Regions from separate parts of the Erwinia sp. 9145 genome, predicted to be linked through region 1. Evidence: predicted binding sites of a transcription regulator. Region 1 holds the regulator's gene; each other region holds the start of a gene.
The links. Region 1 encodes CRP, which controls carbon source genes, mostly activating them, when cyclic AMP is high. Its sites were predicted from a motif close to ATGTGANNNNNNTCACAT; they were not measured.

Region 2: the regulator CRP is predicted to act here: its motif matches at 2,374-2,391, upstream of FA91_RS02845 (iron-containing alcohol dehydrogenase).
Region 3: the regulator CRP is predicted to act here: its motif matches at 2,445-2,462, upstream of FA91_RS00570 (YjcB family protein).

The regions. Positions count from the first base shown of each region.
Region 1 covers NZ_JQNE01000001.1:3,561,750-3,566,563, forward strand. The annotation lists gene FA91_RS16875 (hydrolase) at 1-378, shown strand, start outside; gene FA91_RS16880 (YheU family protein) at 380-598, shown strand; gene FA91_RS16885 (phosphoribulokinase) at 698-1,567, shown strand; gene FA91_RS16890 (OsmC family protein) at 1,594-1,998, opposite strand; gene crp (cAMP-activated global transcriptional regulator CRP) at 2,298-2,930, shown strand; gene FA91_RS16900 (YccS/YhfK family putative transporter) at 2,989-4,814, shown strand, end outside.
Region 2 covers NZ_JQNE01000001.1:580,040-584,853, forward strand. The annotation lists gene FA91_RS02835 (phosphoglycerate dehydrogenase) at 1-165, opposite strand, end outside; gene FA91_RS02840 (dihydrodipicolinate synthase family protein) at 207-1,091, opposite strand; gene FA91_RS02845 (iron-containing alcohol dehydrogenase) at 1,088-2,257, opposite strand; gene FA91_RS02850 (four-carbon acid sugar kinase family protein) at 2,461-3,741, shown strand; gene FA91_RS02855 (D-threonate 4-phosphate dehydrogenase) at 3,734-4,714, shown strand; gene FA91_RS02860 (DeoR/GlpR family DNA-binding transcription regulator) at 4,721-4,814, shown strand, end outside.
Region 3 covers NZ_JQNE01000001.1:119,132-123,945, forward strand. The annotation lists gene FA91_RS00560 (polysaccharide biosynthesis C-terminal domain-containing protein) at 1-1,047, shown strand, start outside; gene FA91_RS00565 (ATP-grasp fold amidoligase family protein) at 1,056-2,015, shown strand; gene FA91_RS00570 (YjcB family protein) at 2,051-2,332, opposite strand; gene soxS (superoxide response transcriptional regulator SoxS) at 2,621-3,028, opposite strand; gene soxR (redox-sensitive transcriptional activator SoxR) at 3,148-3,618, shown strand; gene FA91_RS00585 (glutathione S-transferase) at 3,660-4,322, shown strand; gene FA91_RS00590 (NCS2 family permease) at 4,593-4,814, shown strand, end outside.

The DNA.
Region 1 (4,814 bases):
CGCAAGCTTCACGCCTGGCCGGGTACGCTGCCGGTGGATTTACCGGCGCTTAAAGCGATGAAAAAACTGCGGGAATTCGACGATGCGATTACGGCACGCGCCCACGGTTTTCGTGATGCGTCCGACTACTATCAACGCTGTAGCGCCCTGCCGCTGCTGCCCGGCGTGGCGAAACCGCTGTTGATTATTCACGCGGCGGACGATCCCTTTATGACCGCCGCGGTGATCCCGCCGCCGGCGATGCTGCCCGCTACGGTGGAGTATCAGCTCACCCGGCACGGCGGACATGTAGGATTTGTAGGCGGCACGCTCTTAAAGCCGCAAATGTGGCTGGAGCAGCGCGTGCCGCAGTGGCTTTCAACCTGGCTGGACAAATGAAATGATTATTCCCTGGCAAGACGTTTCCGCGGAAACCCTTGAAAATCTGATTGAATCATTCGTGCTGCGAGAAGGCACCGACTACGGCGAGCAGGAGCGTTCGCTGGCGCAGAAGGTGGAGGACGTTCGACGTCAGCTCGCCAGCGGCGAAGCGGTGCTGGTGTGGTCAGAACTCCATGAAACCATTAACATTATGCCGCGCGGCAAATTCAGCGAATAGCGGCAAATGCAGCCGCCGCTGTCAGCGGCCCGCGTGACACCTACCGGCGGATCGTGATAACAATGCCGCATTGAAAATTTTTTCAGGGAGTCGTTCGCCATGTCAGCTAAACATCCTGTGATCGCCGTTACCGGCTCCAGCGGAGCGGGCACCACCACCACCAGCCTGGCCTTTCGCAAAATCTTTCAGCAGTTAAATCTGCGTGCGGCAGAAGTCGAGGGCGACAGCTTCCATCGTTTTACCCGGCCCGAAATGGATATGGCGATCCGTAAAGCACGCGACCTGGGCCGACATATCAGCTACTTCGGCCCCGACGCCAACGACTTTCTGCTGCTGGAGCAGACCTTCAGCGAGTATGGCCGCAGCGGCACCGGCCAGTCGCGCAAATATCTGCATACCTACGACGAAGCCGTGCCGTGGAATCAGGTTCCCGGCACCTTCACGCCCTGGCAGCCGCTGCCGGAACCTACCGACGTGCTGTTTTATGAAGGACTTCACGGCGGCGTGGTGACATCGCAGCATAACGTGGCGCAAAATGTCGATCTGCTGGTGGGCGTGGTACCGATTGTCAATCTGGAGTGGATTCAGAAACTGGTGCGCGATACCGGCGAGCGCGGTCATTCACGCGAAGCGGTGATGGATTCGGTGGTGCGTTCAATGGAAGATTACATCAACTTTATTACGCCGCAGTTTTCGCGCACCCATATTAACTTCCAGCGCGTACCGACGGTAGATACGTCTAATCCCTTTGCCGCGCGCGGTATTCCTTCGCTGGATGAAAGCTTTGTGGTGATCCATTTTCAGGCGCTGGACGATATCGACTTCCCTTATTTATTGTCGATGCTTCAGGGATCATTCATCTCGCATATTAATACGCTGGTGGTGCCGGGCGGAAAAATGGGGCTGGCGATGGAGCTGATTATGGGGCCGCTGGTCAAACGCCTTATTGAAGGAAAAAAAATTGAATAAAGCCCCGTTAACCGGAGCATTAAGGTTTATAGCGTATTCACTTCAAAACTGTGGGTAATTTCAACGCCTTTCCCCAACATCAGCGCCACGGAACAATATTTTTCGGCGGAAAGTTCAACGGCGCGAGCAACGGCTTTATCACTCAACGCGTTACCGCTAACGATAAAGTGCAGGTTGATATGGGTAAACAGTCGCGGTGCCTCTTCGCGCCGCGTTGAGGTGAGTTTGACTTCGCAATCAACGACGTCGTGCCGGCCTTTTTGCAGAATGGAAACCACGTCGATCGCGCTGCAACCGCCCGCGGCCATCAACACCATTTCCATCGGGCCTGGCGCTTTATCGCCTGCGTTTCCGTCCATTAACAGCTGATGCCCGGATGAGGATTCTCCCAAAAAAGTCAGACCTTCCACCCATTTGACGCGCGCTTGCATAACCGACTCCTTTAATTCATTCAATTCACATCAGATTACGCGCTGATAACAAAAACGGCAATGCGTCCTGTTTCCCGCTATGCTGAAGCGAGACAACAGAAGACACTCGTTTAAAGCTGTGTTAAAAACAAAGCTGAAACACTCTCGTCAGTACTCTACAAGCGTGACGAAACGGGACGATATAATGAACCCTGCGGGCCTGGACAAATATCCCGATGGGAAACGCTTTACTATTTCAACGCCTGGCAGACAAATCAGCGCCTGCATTCAGGTATGATGACAACAGAGGATAACAGCGAATGGTTCTCGGCAAACCGCAAACAGACCCGACTCTTGAATGGTTCCTGTCACATTGCCATATTCATAAATATCCATCAAAAAGCACGCTGATTCACCAGGGTGAAAAAGCAGAAACGCTTTACTACATCGTCAAAGGTGCGGTCGCCGTGCTGATCAAGGATGAAGAAGGCAAAGAGATGATCCTCTCTTACCTCAATCAGGGCGATTTTATTGGAGAGCTTGGCCTGTTTGAAGAGGGCCAGGAGCGTAGCGCATGGGTTCGTGCGAAGACCGCGTGTGAAGTGGCTGAAATTTCCTATAAGAAATTCCGTCAGCTTATTCAGGTGAATCCTGACATCCTGATGCGTCTCTCTTCCCAAATGGCGCGTCGTCTTCAGGTCACCTCCGAGAAAGTGGGTAATTTAGCGTTTCTTGACGTGACGGGCCGCATTGCCCAAACGCTGCTCAACCTGGCGAAGCAGCCGGACGCGATGACTCACCCGGACGGCATGCAAATCAAAATCACCCGTCAGGAGATTGGTCAGATCGTTGGCTGCTCCCGCGAAACCGTTGGCCGCATTCTCAAGATGCTGGAAGATCAGAATCTGATCTCCGCACACGGAAAAACTATCGTCGTTTACGGCACGCGCTAACCGGCTTTGCTACTCTGGCGCGGCATCCATGCCGCGCCTTTTTATTGGGTACAGCGAAATGTGGCGCAGACTGATTTACCATCCTGAAGTGAACTACGCACTGCGTCAGACGCTGGTGCTCTGTTTGCCCGTGGCAACAGGATGGCTGGCCGGTAGCCTGCAATACGGGCTGCTCTTCTCCCTCGTACCGGCCTGCTGCAACATCGCCGGGCTTGACACGCCGCATAAGCGCTTCTTCAAACGCCTGATCATTGGCGGTTGCCTGTTTGCCTTCAGCAGCTTTCTGATCCAATACCTCGGCGCGCAGGCGGTGCCGCTCCCGGCGATCCTGCTGGTGATGGCGCTGCTGCTGGGCGTCACCGGCGAGATCAGCCCGCTGCACGGCAGGCTGCTGCCCGGTTCGCTGATTGCCGCCATCTTTACCCTCAGCCTCAGCGGTCGCATGCCGATGTGGCAGCCGCCGCTGCTCTACGTGCTTGGCACCATCTGGTACGGCGTCTTCAACTGGTTCTGGTTCTGGCTGTGGAAAGAGCAGCCGATGCGCGAAACGCTCAGCCTGCTTTATCGTGAACTGGCTGCCTATTGCGAGGCGAAATATACGCTATTGACCAGACTAACCGATCCTGATGATGCGCTGCCGCCGCTGCTGGCGCGGCAACAAAAGGCGGTCGATCTCATCAGCATCTGTTATCAGCAAATGCATATGCTGGCCGCCAGTCGCGATAATCACCATAAGCGCCTCACCCGCGCCTTTCAGGTGGCGATGGATTTGCAGGAGCATATTTCGGTCAGCCTGCATCAGCCTGAAGAAGTGCAGAAACTGGTCGGGCAAAGCCATGCTGAAGCGGTGATCCGTTGGAACGCGCAGACCATCGCCGCGCGTCTTCGCCAGCTGGCCGACGATATTCTTTATCACCGGCTGCCGGAGCGTTTTTCAATGGATAAGCAGTTGCAGGCGCTGGAGAAGATCTCACGCCAGCACCCGGACAATCCGGTGAGCAATTTTTGCGCCTGGCACTTCAGCCGCATCGCGCGCGTGCTCCGCACTCAGCGCCCGCTCTATCAACGCGACCTGATGGCGGATCGCCAGCGCCGGTTGCCGCTGCTGCCGGCGATCAAAAGCTACCTTTCGCTGAAATCCGCCGCGCTGCGCACCGCCGCACGTTTCGCGGTCATGCTGGCTTTTGCCAGTTCTCTGGCCCTGTTCTTCGATCTTCCTAAACCTTACTGGATTTTGATGACGGTGATGTTTGTCAGCCAGAACGGCTACAGCGCCACGCGCGTGCGCATCCAGCACCGTGCGCTCGGCACGCTGGCCGGGCTGGTCATCGCCGCCATTACGCTGCGTCTGCATGCGCCGGAGTCGCTGATTCTGTTGGGAATGCTGACCATTACCCTGGCCGGCTATCTGGTGATCCGTAAATTTTACGGCGTGGCGATGATTGGCTTTACCGTCACCGCCGTCTGGTCGCTTCAGTTGCTGTCCCTGAACGGCGCGGACTTCCTGCTGCCGCGCCTGCTTGATACGATAATGGGCTGTCTGATTGCTTTTGGCGGCATGATTTGGCTCTGGCCGCAGTGGCAGAGCGGTCTGCTGAGGCAAAACGCGCACGATGCGCTGGAAGCGTTTCAGGACGCGCTGCAAATGCTGCTGGGCAACGAAGAGGATGCGACAAAGCTGGCCTGGCAACGTATGCGGGTCAATCAGGCGCATAACGCGTTGTTCAATTCGCTGAACCAGTCAATGCAGGAGCCGGGGTTTAATACGCGCTATCTGTCCGATATGAAGCTGTGGGTGACGCACAGCCAGTTTATTGTTGAGCACATCAACGCCATGACGATTCTGGCGCGGGAGCATACCATGCTCACCGCATCGCTGGCGGA
Region 2 (4,814 bases), 3.0 Mb from region 1:
AGTGAACGCCACGATCATCGCCACGGTATCCGCCAGGTGTGGTTCCAGCGCGCTCAGCGGCGCGTCGGCGGGCAGCACGACCAGCTCAAAACCCTGCTGTTGCAGCGTGGTAGCGGGCTGGTCGTCATATTTTGCAAAAGAGGGTGATGTACAAATCACTTTCATTTTGATTGTCCCGGTGTAAGGCGGGCAGCGCCCGCACAAATTTATTGCGTGTACTGGTTGACGATCTGGCGAATACGCTGCGCTTCATCGGCGCTGAAGCGCACCGCATAGCGGCTTTCGCCAACGTCATGACCCATCAGCGCCACGGCTTTTTTCACCGCCGCCGGAGAGAACGCCACGCTGTAGAGATCGGTGCGCAGTCCGGTAACGTTCTCCTGCGCCTTACGCGAGCCGTCGATATCGCCTGCGTTAAAGCGTTCCCAGATAGCGTTGATCTCTTTCGGCGCGACGTTAGCCAGGCCAGAAATACAGGCGGAGCAGCCGTCAACGAAGCCCTGATGGATCAGCGAATCCGGCCCGTTCAGCACGTCGAAATTGTCGATGCCGTTGGCGACCTGCAAAAAGCCGCTCAGGCTCTCGTAGCTGCCCGCGCTGTCCTTGATGCCGATAATATTCGGATGCGCCGCCAGCGTGCGTACCGTTTCCGGCTGGAGCGTGTTGCCGGTGCGCACCGGGATGTTGTACAGGAAGATCGGCACCTCAAGCGCATCGGCCACTTCTTCATAATGTGCGATCAGCTCTTCCTGCTTCAGCGGCACGAACCACGGCGTGATCACCGACACGGCGTCAACGCCCAGTGCGGCAATTTTTTTGCCGAGGCGAAGGGTTTCACGCGTGGAAATTTCGCCGATGTGCGCCACTACCGGCGCTTTCCCGCCAACCTCCTCTATGCAGGTTCTGGCGACGGCCAGCTTCTCGTCGGCGTTCAGCACAAAAAATTCGCCGTTGGTGCCGCCACAGAAAATGCCGTTGCCTGCGGCGAGCTGGCGCTGGATTTGCACGCGCATCGCCGGTTCGTTGTAGTCGCCGTCAGCGGTAAAAGGCGTGACGATGGCGGTTAATACGCCGGTAATTTTTTTACTCATAATGTCCTCGTAAGCGGTGAGTGAGGTCGGGCCGGAAACAGCGTCAGATAGACGTCGCGGACGTCATCGGCATTCACGGGGGCGGGCACGTTTTTCATCAGGCGCTGCACGTCCAGCGCGGCTTCCACCAGGAAGGGAAGGTGATCGGCGTTAATACCCAGTTCGTCAAGGCTGGCGGGCAGCTTCAGGCGTTTCACCAGCGCGGAGAAATAGTCCACCAGTGCGACGGATTTCTCCTCTTCGCTCAGTGTCGTATTGGCGTCGGGCAGCAGATCGTACGCCTGTGCAAATTTGCTCACCGCCGCCGGACGTACGAAGCGCATGCAGGGCGCCAGCAGGATCGCATTGGCGACGCCGTGCGGAATATGGTATTTGCCGCCGAGCGGGTAGGACATGGCATGCACCAGATGCGTCCCGGCGTGAGCAATCGCGGCACCGCCATAGTAAGAGGCCCACAGCATATCCAGCCGTGCGGCGAGGTTGTCCGGCTCGGCAATCGTTTTTTCCAGGCTGGCAAACAGCTTTTTCATGCCGATCAGCGCATAGTTGTCGCTCACCGGATTCGACACGGTGGCGGTAAAGCACTCGATCAGATGGCAAAGCGCGTCGATGCCGGTAGAAGAGGCGATGTGCGCGGGCATGCTGGTGGTCAGTTCTGGTGCCAGGATCACACGATCGGGCAGCATCACCGGCGAAATAATACCGACTTTCGTTTCACGTTCCGGGATCGCCAGAATCGCGTTCGGCGTCGCTTCGGAACCGGTGCCGGCAGTAGTGGGGATCAGCAGCGACGCGGTACGCGTTTGCGGTTTTTCCCCCTCCAGCAGCGCCTCCAGCGTCGGCGCGCCTTTCACGCAAAGCACTGACAACAGCTTCGCCACATCCAGCACGCTGCCGCCGCCCACGCCGATCACCAGATCCACATCCGTGGCATCCAGCGCAGCCACAATCTCCGCCACGTCGTGCCGGGCGGGCTCCGGCGGCACCGAGTCGATTTTGCTGATCTTCGGCACTTTTGCTTGCAGTTGCTCAGTCAGCGCCTGTACCGCAGGAATACCGGAGATGTTTTTATCGGTCACCAGCAGGACATGCCGGTGGCCCTTAAGCAGATAGCCGATGTCGTTAAGCGTCTGATAGCCGCTGATAACGGTGCTGTTTATATTCATTTGCCTTACCTTGTTTCTTTCCATTCGCCTTCGCTATGGAATGATTGCATTTCATCATTTGCTCGCTTGCAGTCGCGAGCGGTGCCTAATTTTATAGGATAAATTGATTTCAGTTAATTTGATCTTGCTCACATATAATCAATCATGATTGAATATAATCATTCAGGTGGGCATTACCCGCCTTATCAGATTCAGGAGTAAACATGACGCAGCGGCAGTGGAAAACGCCCGTACTGGTCATTGCGGATGACTTTACCGGCGCGAACGACGCCGGAGCGGGGTTTGCGCAGGCAGGCGCCCGGGTCAACGTGCTGTTCGATATTACGACGCGTGATCAATCCGCAGCGGCGGACGTATGGGCGATTAGCACCGACAGCCGCGCCGTTGACGCCGCAGAAGCGGCAAGACGCACGCACGCTGTACTTGATAACTGGCGCGAGGTGGCGCGCAGCGGCTGGGTATTTAAAAAGATCGACTCCACGCTACGCGGCAATCCCGGCGCGGAAACGCAGGCAGCGTTACTGGCCAGCGGGGCGAAAGCCGCGTTGATCGTGCCTGCGGTGCCGCGTCTGGGCCGCATCACGCGGGAAGGACAGTGCTATATCCACGGCGTGCTGCTTACCGAAACAGAATTTGCCAGCGATCCGAAAACGCCGGTGACGCAGGCCAGCGTGGCGGCGCGGTTTCGGGCGCAGAGCGAATTCTCCGTCGGGCAAATCGGGCTGGCAACGGTACGCCAGCCCGGTCTGGCGGACGCGCTGGAACGCGCCATAGAAGCAGGCGAGCGGCTGATCGTGCTGGATGCGGAAAGCGACAACGATCTGCATTGCATTATGCGGGCCGCCGCGCAGCTCCCCCATCGGCCGCTGCTGGTCGGCGCCGCCGGACTGAGCGATGCGCTCAGCACGCACCTGGCTGCCGCGCCCGCCGCGCCCGCGCTGGCGGTGGTCGGCTCAATGAGCACGATCGCCGCCAGGCAGATAGCCCGTGCGCAGCACGGGAACACGGCGGTGGTGGATGTTGATATCGCGCAGTTATTCACCACGCCCGCCTGGCCCGATGCCACCGCGTGGCAAACGGCAGCGATCGGCGCGCTACGCGAAGGGTGCCACTGCATTATTCGCACCTGCCAGCAGGCCGGACAGCGGCTGGAAATTGACGCGTTGTGCGCGCGGCATGGCGTGACGCGCCAGCAGCTTGGCGAGCGCATCTGCGATTTTCTGGCGGTGCTGACGCGCGACATCCTGCGCGATGTCCGGCCTGCGGGCCTTTATTTGTCCGGCGGTGACGTGGCGATAGCGGTATCCCGCGGAATGGGCGCGACGGGCTTTCAGATTCAGGGGCAGGTGGCGGGCTGTGTTCCGTATGGCCGCCTGCTCAACACAAAAAATAACCTGCTGGTGCTGACTAAGGCCGGAGGCTTTGGTGATGAAAGCACCCTAACAGACGTATTCCGTTTTATTGAGGAGAAGGCGAGTGAATAACGTAATAGCGGTAACCATGGGCGATCCGGCGGGTATTGGCCCGGAAATTATCATCAAATCACTTGCTGAGGGCGAACTTTCGGGCGCGCCCGTGGTGGTGGTGGGATGTGCGGCCACGCTGCGTCGGGTGCTGAGCAAAGGCATTACGCCGCAGGCTGAACTGCGCGTGCTGAACAGCGTGGCCGGGGCGCAGTTTGCGCCGGGCATCATTAACGTGATTGATGAGCCGCTGGCCGATCCTGACGCGTTAAAGCCGGGCGTGGTACAGGCCGAAGCGGGCGATCTTGCCTGGCGCTGCGTAAAGCGCGCTACCGAACTGGCGATGGCGGGCGAGGTACAGGCCATCGCCACCGCGCCGCTGAATAAAGAGGCGCTGCACTCCGCCGGGCATCTCTATCCGGGCCATACCGAGCTGCTGGCAACGCTGACCCACAGCAAAGACTATGCCATGGTGCTCTATACCGATCGCCTGAAGGTGATCCACGTCACCACGCACATCGCATTGCGTAAGTTTCTCGACACGCTGAGCCGGGAACGGGTGGAAACGGTGGTGCGCATGGCGGACACCTTCCTGAGGCGCGTCGGGTTTGACAATCCGCGCATCGCCGTGGCAGGCGTCAATCCGCACGCGGGCGAGAACGGCCTGTTCGGTGACGAAGAGATTACCACCGTCGGCCCGTCCGTTGAGGCGATGAAGGCGGAGGGCTATAACGTCTACGGCCCGTGCCCGCCGGATACCGTTTTTCTTCAGTGCTATGAAGGTCAGTACGACATCGTGGTGGCGATGTATCACGACCAGGGACACATTCCGCTTAAGCTTCTGGGCTTTTACGACGGGGTGAATATCACCGCCGGCCTGCCGTTTATTCGCACCTCCGCTGACCACGGCACCGCATTTGATATTGCCTGGACAGGAAAAGCGAAGTCTGAGAGCATGGCGATCTCCATCAAGCTGGCAATGCAACTCGCATAAGAAGATATGAAGGGACAAAGTCGCCTCGATCAGATTATGGACTATCTGAAAAGCCATAATCTGGTGACCGTCGATCAGCTGGTGGCAGCGATCTCCGCAT
Region 3 (4,814 bases), 3.4 Mb from region 1:
AGTGCACCACGAGGGATACGGCTGATGGCTGTGGCAAAACGGCTCCGTATGGCGCTGTTATTGTTACTTTCTGCACCGGTGCTGTTGTATATCTGGCTGACCATGCGAGAAAATTTTCTGGTGTTCGCCGTTGCTTCTTTTTTCGCAGCGTTGTTCGTTACCCAGGATATTTTCAGCGTTTACAATAACGCGCGTCTGGCGTCACGTATGAACACCATTGCCAACGCCATCGGTATGCTGTTGAGCTTTGCTATCAGCTTCGCCGTGGCCTGGTTAAGGCTCAGCCCGCTGCTGCTGTCGCTGTCGATTGTCGCGGTTACGCTGGTGCCATACCTGATCAAACGCAGCATGTTTTATCAGGCCAACAGCATTACGCTTCCGCCAAAGCGAAAGCAAAAAAGCTATCTGCGTTATCTGCTGCACGCAGGCCTGCCGCTGGCAATTTCCAGCGTCTTTATCTCCATTCAGGTCAAGCTGGCGCAGTTTTTTTTGGTGGGTGTGGGTTCAGCGCATGAACTGGGCTTGTTTACCGCCGCGAATACGATTTCGGCCTCATGGATCTTTATTCCTGTGGCGATCATCACATCCTGTTTTTCTGAAATCTTCAGAGAGCGCGCGGATGTTGCAGTAAAACTGGCCGCGAGGCTGAATGGTTATGTTATGGCAGTTTCGTTTTTGATGCTTTTGATCGTTGCGCTTTTTGGCGAGGAAATCATCACTACCCTTTACGGGCATGACTACACAGAATCAGGAGATCTCGTTACGTTATTGTCGTTGGCTACCTGCTTATCGGCAATGGGAACAGTGGCATATCGCTATATGGTGAAAGAAGGGGGTTTTAATTACCTGCTGGTGAAGGTGATCTTGCTGGTGGTAATTAGCGTGGCAACCAACTGGTTTTTCATCCGTTCCTGGGGATTAACAGGCGCAGCCTGGAGCGTTCTTATTACTGAACTCTTATCTCTTACCGTAATGAACTATTTCTTTAAGAATGCAATTATTCTTAAAATACAGCTTTCCTCACTAAACTACAAAATATACAAATGAGGCCAAAAATGTTTAATCTCAAAAAAGAATTGAGAAAAGGCGCACTCTATCTTTTTAAGAAAATTCCATGGTCTTATCAGGATCGAATCTATTATTTACACAGATTTAAAAAGCTGCCTAACCTTCATCGACCAAAGCTTTTCAATGAAAAAGTTCTCTACAGGAAATTTATCATGGGAGATTATGTTCGATACGGAGCACTTTCAGACAAGTATTTAGTCAGAGACTATATTTCGCATACTATCGGTGATGAGTACTTAATTCCACTGCTGCATGAAACGGCCGATCCGCGTACGCTGCTTGGACTCAAGTCGTTAAAAAATACCGTTATTAAGCCAAATCACGGTTCAGGTATGGTTGAGATCCTGCTTGAAGAACCGGACAGCATACAGAAGCAGTTGTTGATTAAACGCTGTGATGAATGGCTGAGTCGCGACTTCTCGTATGAGGCACGCGAAATTCACTACCGTTATATCAAGCCGCGGATACTGGTGGAACAATATATCGGCGACGGAAAATTCGCCGCCATTGACTATAAGTTCCATATGTTCAACAAAAAAGACGGGAACTTTGAGTATGTGCTTCAGGTGATCTATAACCGTTGTGGCAACTCACCGTTATCGATGAACTTTTACGTTAACAATCTGACCCAGTGTTTTTATAAAATTCGCGATACCGGGCTGGATATCAGCAGTGAACTGGAAACCCTGGAAAGGGCGCTTGATCTGAGTAAAAAGCTGGCGGCTGATTTCGATTACGTTCGCGTTGACTGGTATATTAACGAAGGCCAGATCTTCTTTGGCGAACTGACCTTTACGCCCGGCGCGGGAATGGTCACGGGTCTGGGACAGGGGCTGGATAAGCTGATGGGCGACATGTGGCTTCAGGAAAACAAGCCAAACACGCCATCGCAAAATTACCAGCCAGCGGATATCACGACGATCCCTGCCGTGTTGAAGAAAATTTAGACACACACTGCGCCGCGATCGGCGGCGCCTTATGCTCACGGCATAGGAAAATTGGCTGGCGTGTTGTTCATGACGTTGATAAACGCATCGCGGACGATGTACCAGATGTGATGTAAATTCGCCATGCTTAACGTGATCCCCAACAGGCCGGTGACGAACCAGCAGGACATGCCGATACCGATGCTGGTAAAGACGAATGCCATCACGTTGTGACTGGTCTGGCGGCATTTAACGTTAAATGTACTGGCAAAAAACATCATCACGGCGCTAATCAGTTCCCATCTCATCATCACCACGCCGGCGGTCAACGTACCCATAAGCTTTATCTACTCCACGCAATATCAGCCCCAACAAAAATGACGTCACGCGATTCGAGCGGCAGGTTGCCAGGGAAGCCTGCGTTAAAATCAGACATAAGCTGTCTTATAAGTGTGACGCAGGTCACATTATATCACCGTATTTTAAATTTTGAACAAATTTTGAACCTGGTATGGTAGTGCCAAAATCGTCAGCGAGCGCGTGCCAGGGGGAATTAAAGCGGAAAAAAGGTAATGATGCGTCCGCCGCCCCGACAGCGACAGAGGAATATCGGGGCGAAGAGACAATCAGCAGGCCTGAGAACAGTCGTCGTTTGCGCGCCAGTTTGCAGCCGACGCGCCGCAGTCAAAATGATAGTGCGGTAGCGGCTGGCGGCGCATGGTATGGCGGTAAGCTGTCGGCGTCTGCGAGAACTGTCGACGAAAAACGCGCGAGAAGGTTTGCTGAGAATCGTAACCATACTGCATGGCGATATCGAAAACCGGACGCTGCGTCTGCCGCAACGCTTCTGCCGCCCTGGTCAGGCGACGTTCACGAATATAGTTGCCTAATGTCTTTTTAGTCACCGAGCGGAAAATACGCTGAAGATGCCACTTGGAGTAGCCAGACTTTGCGGCGACCTCATTGATGGAGAGGGATTTATCCAGATTGCTGTCGATCCAGTCGGTAAGGGTGTGAATGATGTCGTCGTGCATACGTCTTTTCTCCCTGAGTAATGGGAACGGGTCATTAATTGAAAAAAGAGTTGAGAAGTTTCGCCTTCCTGATGGCTGATGAGTATAATTCCTCAAGTTAACTTGAGGTAAAGTGCCAAATGAAAAAAAGTCGCAATAACCTTAACAAGCGCGAACTTACGCCGGGCGATGTGGCACAGCGCTGTGGGGTCGCCGTTTCAGCACTGCATTTCTATGAAAGCAAAGGCTTAATCAGCAGTTTTCGCAACAACGGAAACCAGCGGCGTTATCATCGCGACGTGCTGCGACGCGTGGCGATTATTAAAATCGCGCAGCGTATTGGCATTCCGCTGGCCACCATCGGCGAGCACCTCGCGCAGTTTCCCCCCGGCGAACGCATGTCGTCAAAAGAGTGGAAGGTGCTGACCGAACGCTGGCGCGAAGAACTCGACAGGCGCATCGAAACGCTGGCACGGCTCCGGGACGATCTGGACGGCTGCATCGGCTGTGGCTGCCTGTCGATGGCGGATTGCCCGCTACGCAACCCCGGTGACCGGCTCAGCGAACGCGGCACCGGCGCGATTTTGTTGGAGCCGGGTAGCGAGCCGTAGCGTCTATAATAAGGATCCTCTTCACAACACAAGGCCAGTTCATGATCACGGTTCATCACCTGAATAACTCCCGCTCGCAGCGCATCATCTGGATGCTGGAGGAGCTTGAGGTTCCTTATCAAATTAAACGCTATCAGCGCGAAGCGACCATGCTGGCGCCGGACGCGCTTAAGAAAGTCCATCCGCTGGGAAAATCGCCGGTGATAACCGACGGCGAGCAGGTGGTTGCCGAGTCGGGCGCGATTCTGGAGTATCTGGCCGAGCGATATGACCTGGAAAAACGGCTGCTGCCGACCGGACAGGAAGCACATCTTCAGTCGCGCTACTGGCTGCACTATGCGGAAGGCTCGCTGATGCCGCTGTTGGTGATGAAGCTGATTTTCAGTCGCATGGGGCAGCCGCCCGTTCCCTGGCTGCTGCGGCCCATTGGTAACGCCTTCGGTAAAGGCGTGCAAAAAGCCTGGCTGGATAAACAACTTGCCACGCATCGGCAGTTTATCGAGCAGCACCTGAGCCAGAATACGTGGTTTGCGGGAGCGCAGATGAGCATTGCCGATGTGCAGATGAGCTTCCCGCTTCAGGCGCTGAGCGCGCGCGGCGGTGCAGCGGATTCGCCGGCCATTCAGGCATGGCTTAAGAACGTACAGGCGCGTCCCGCCTGGCAGCGCGCAATCGAGCAGGGCGGTGAGGTGCAGCTCAGCTAGCCATCCTCTCCTGAGAGCAACGCAAAGCGAAAAAGAAATATATCCACGAACGGGTGTTGAAAAGGCACTATTAAACGCTGGATAATCGTTTGCCTTTTAAAACAATGCGGCCTTTTGCGTAGCGAAGTAAACGTTTGCTTTTTTCCGATCGCCGCCTTCGGGCTTTTTGCGAGCGGTGAACATAGCGCCCCAGGATGGAAGCGTTGAACCCGATTGTGCTTCATGCGCCACGCATTAATAAACGATAAAAATTCTCAGGGGATTTTCACTATGTCGACACCTTCACCTCAGGCCGGCGGTTCGCTGGATGCCTGGTTTAACGTTTCTGCGCGCGGCTCCTCCGTGCGCCAGGAGATTCTGGCTGGCCTGACGACCTTTCTCGCCATGGTCTACTCGGTCATTGTTGTGCCGTCTATGCTTGGCAAAGCCGGTTTCCCGCCCACCGCCGTTTTCGTTTCAACCTGTCTGGTCGCTGGCCTGGGCTCACTGTTA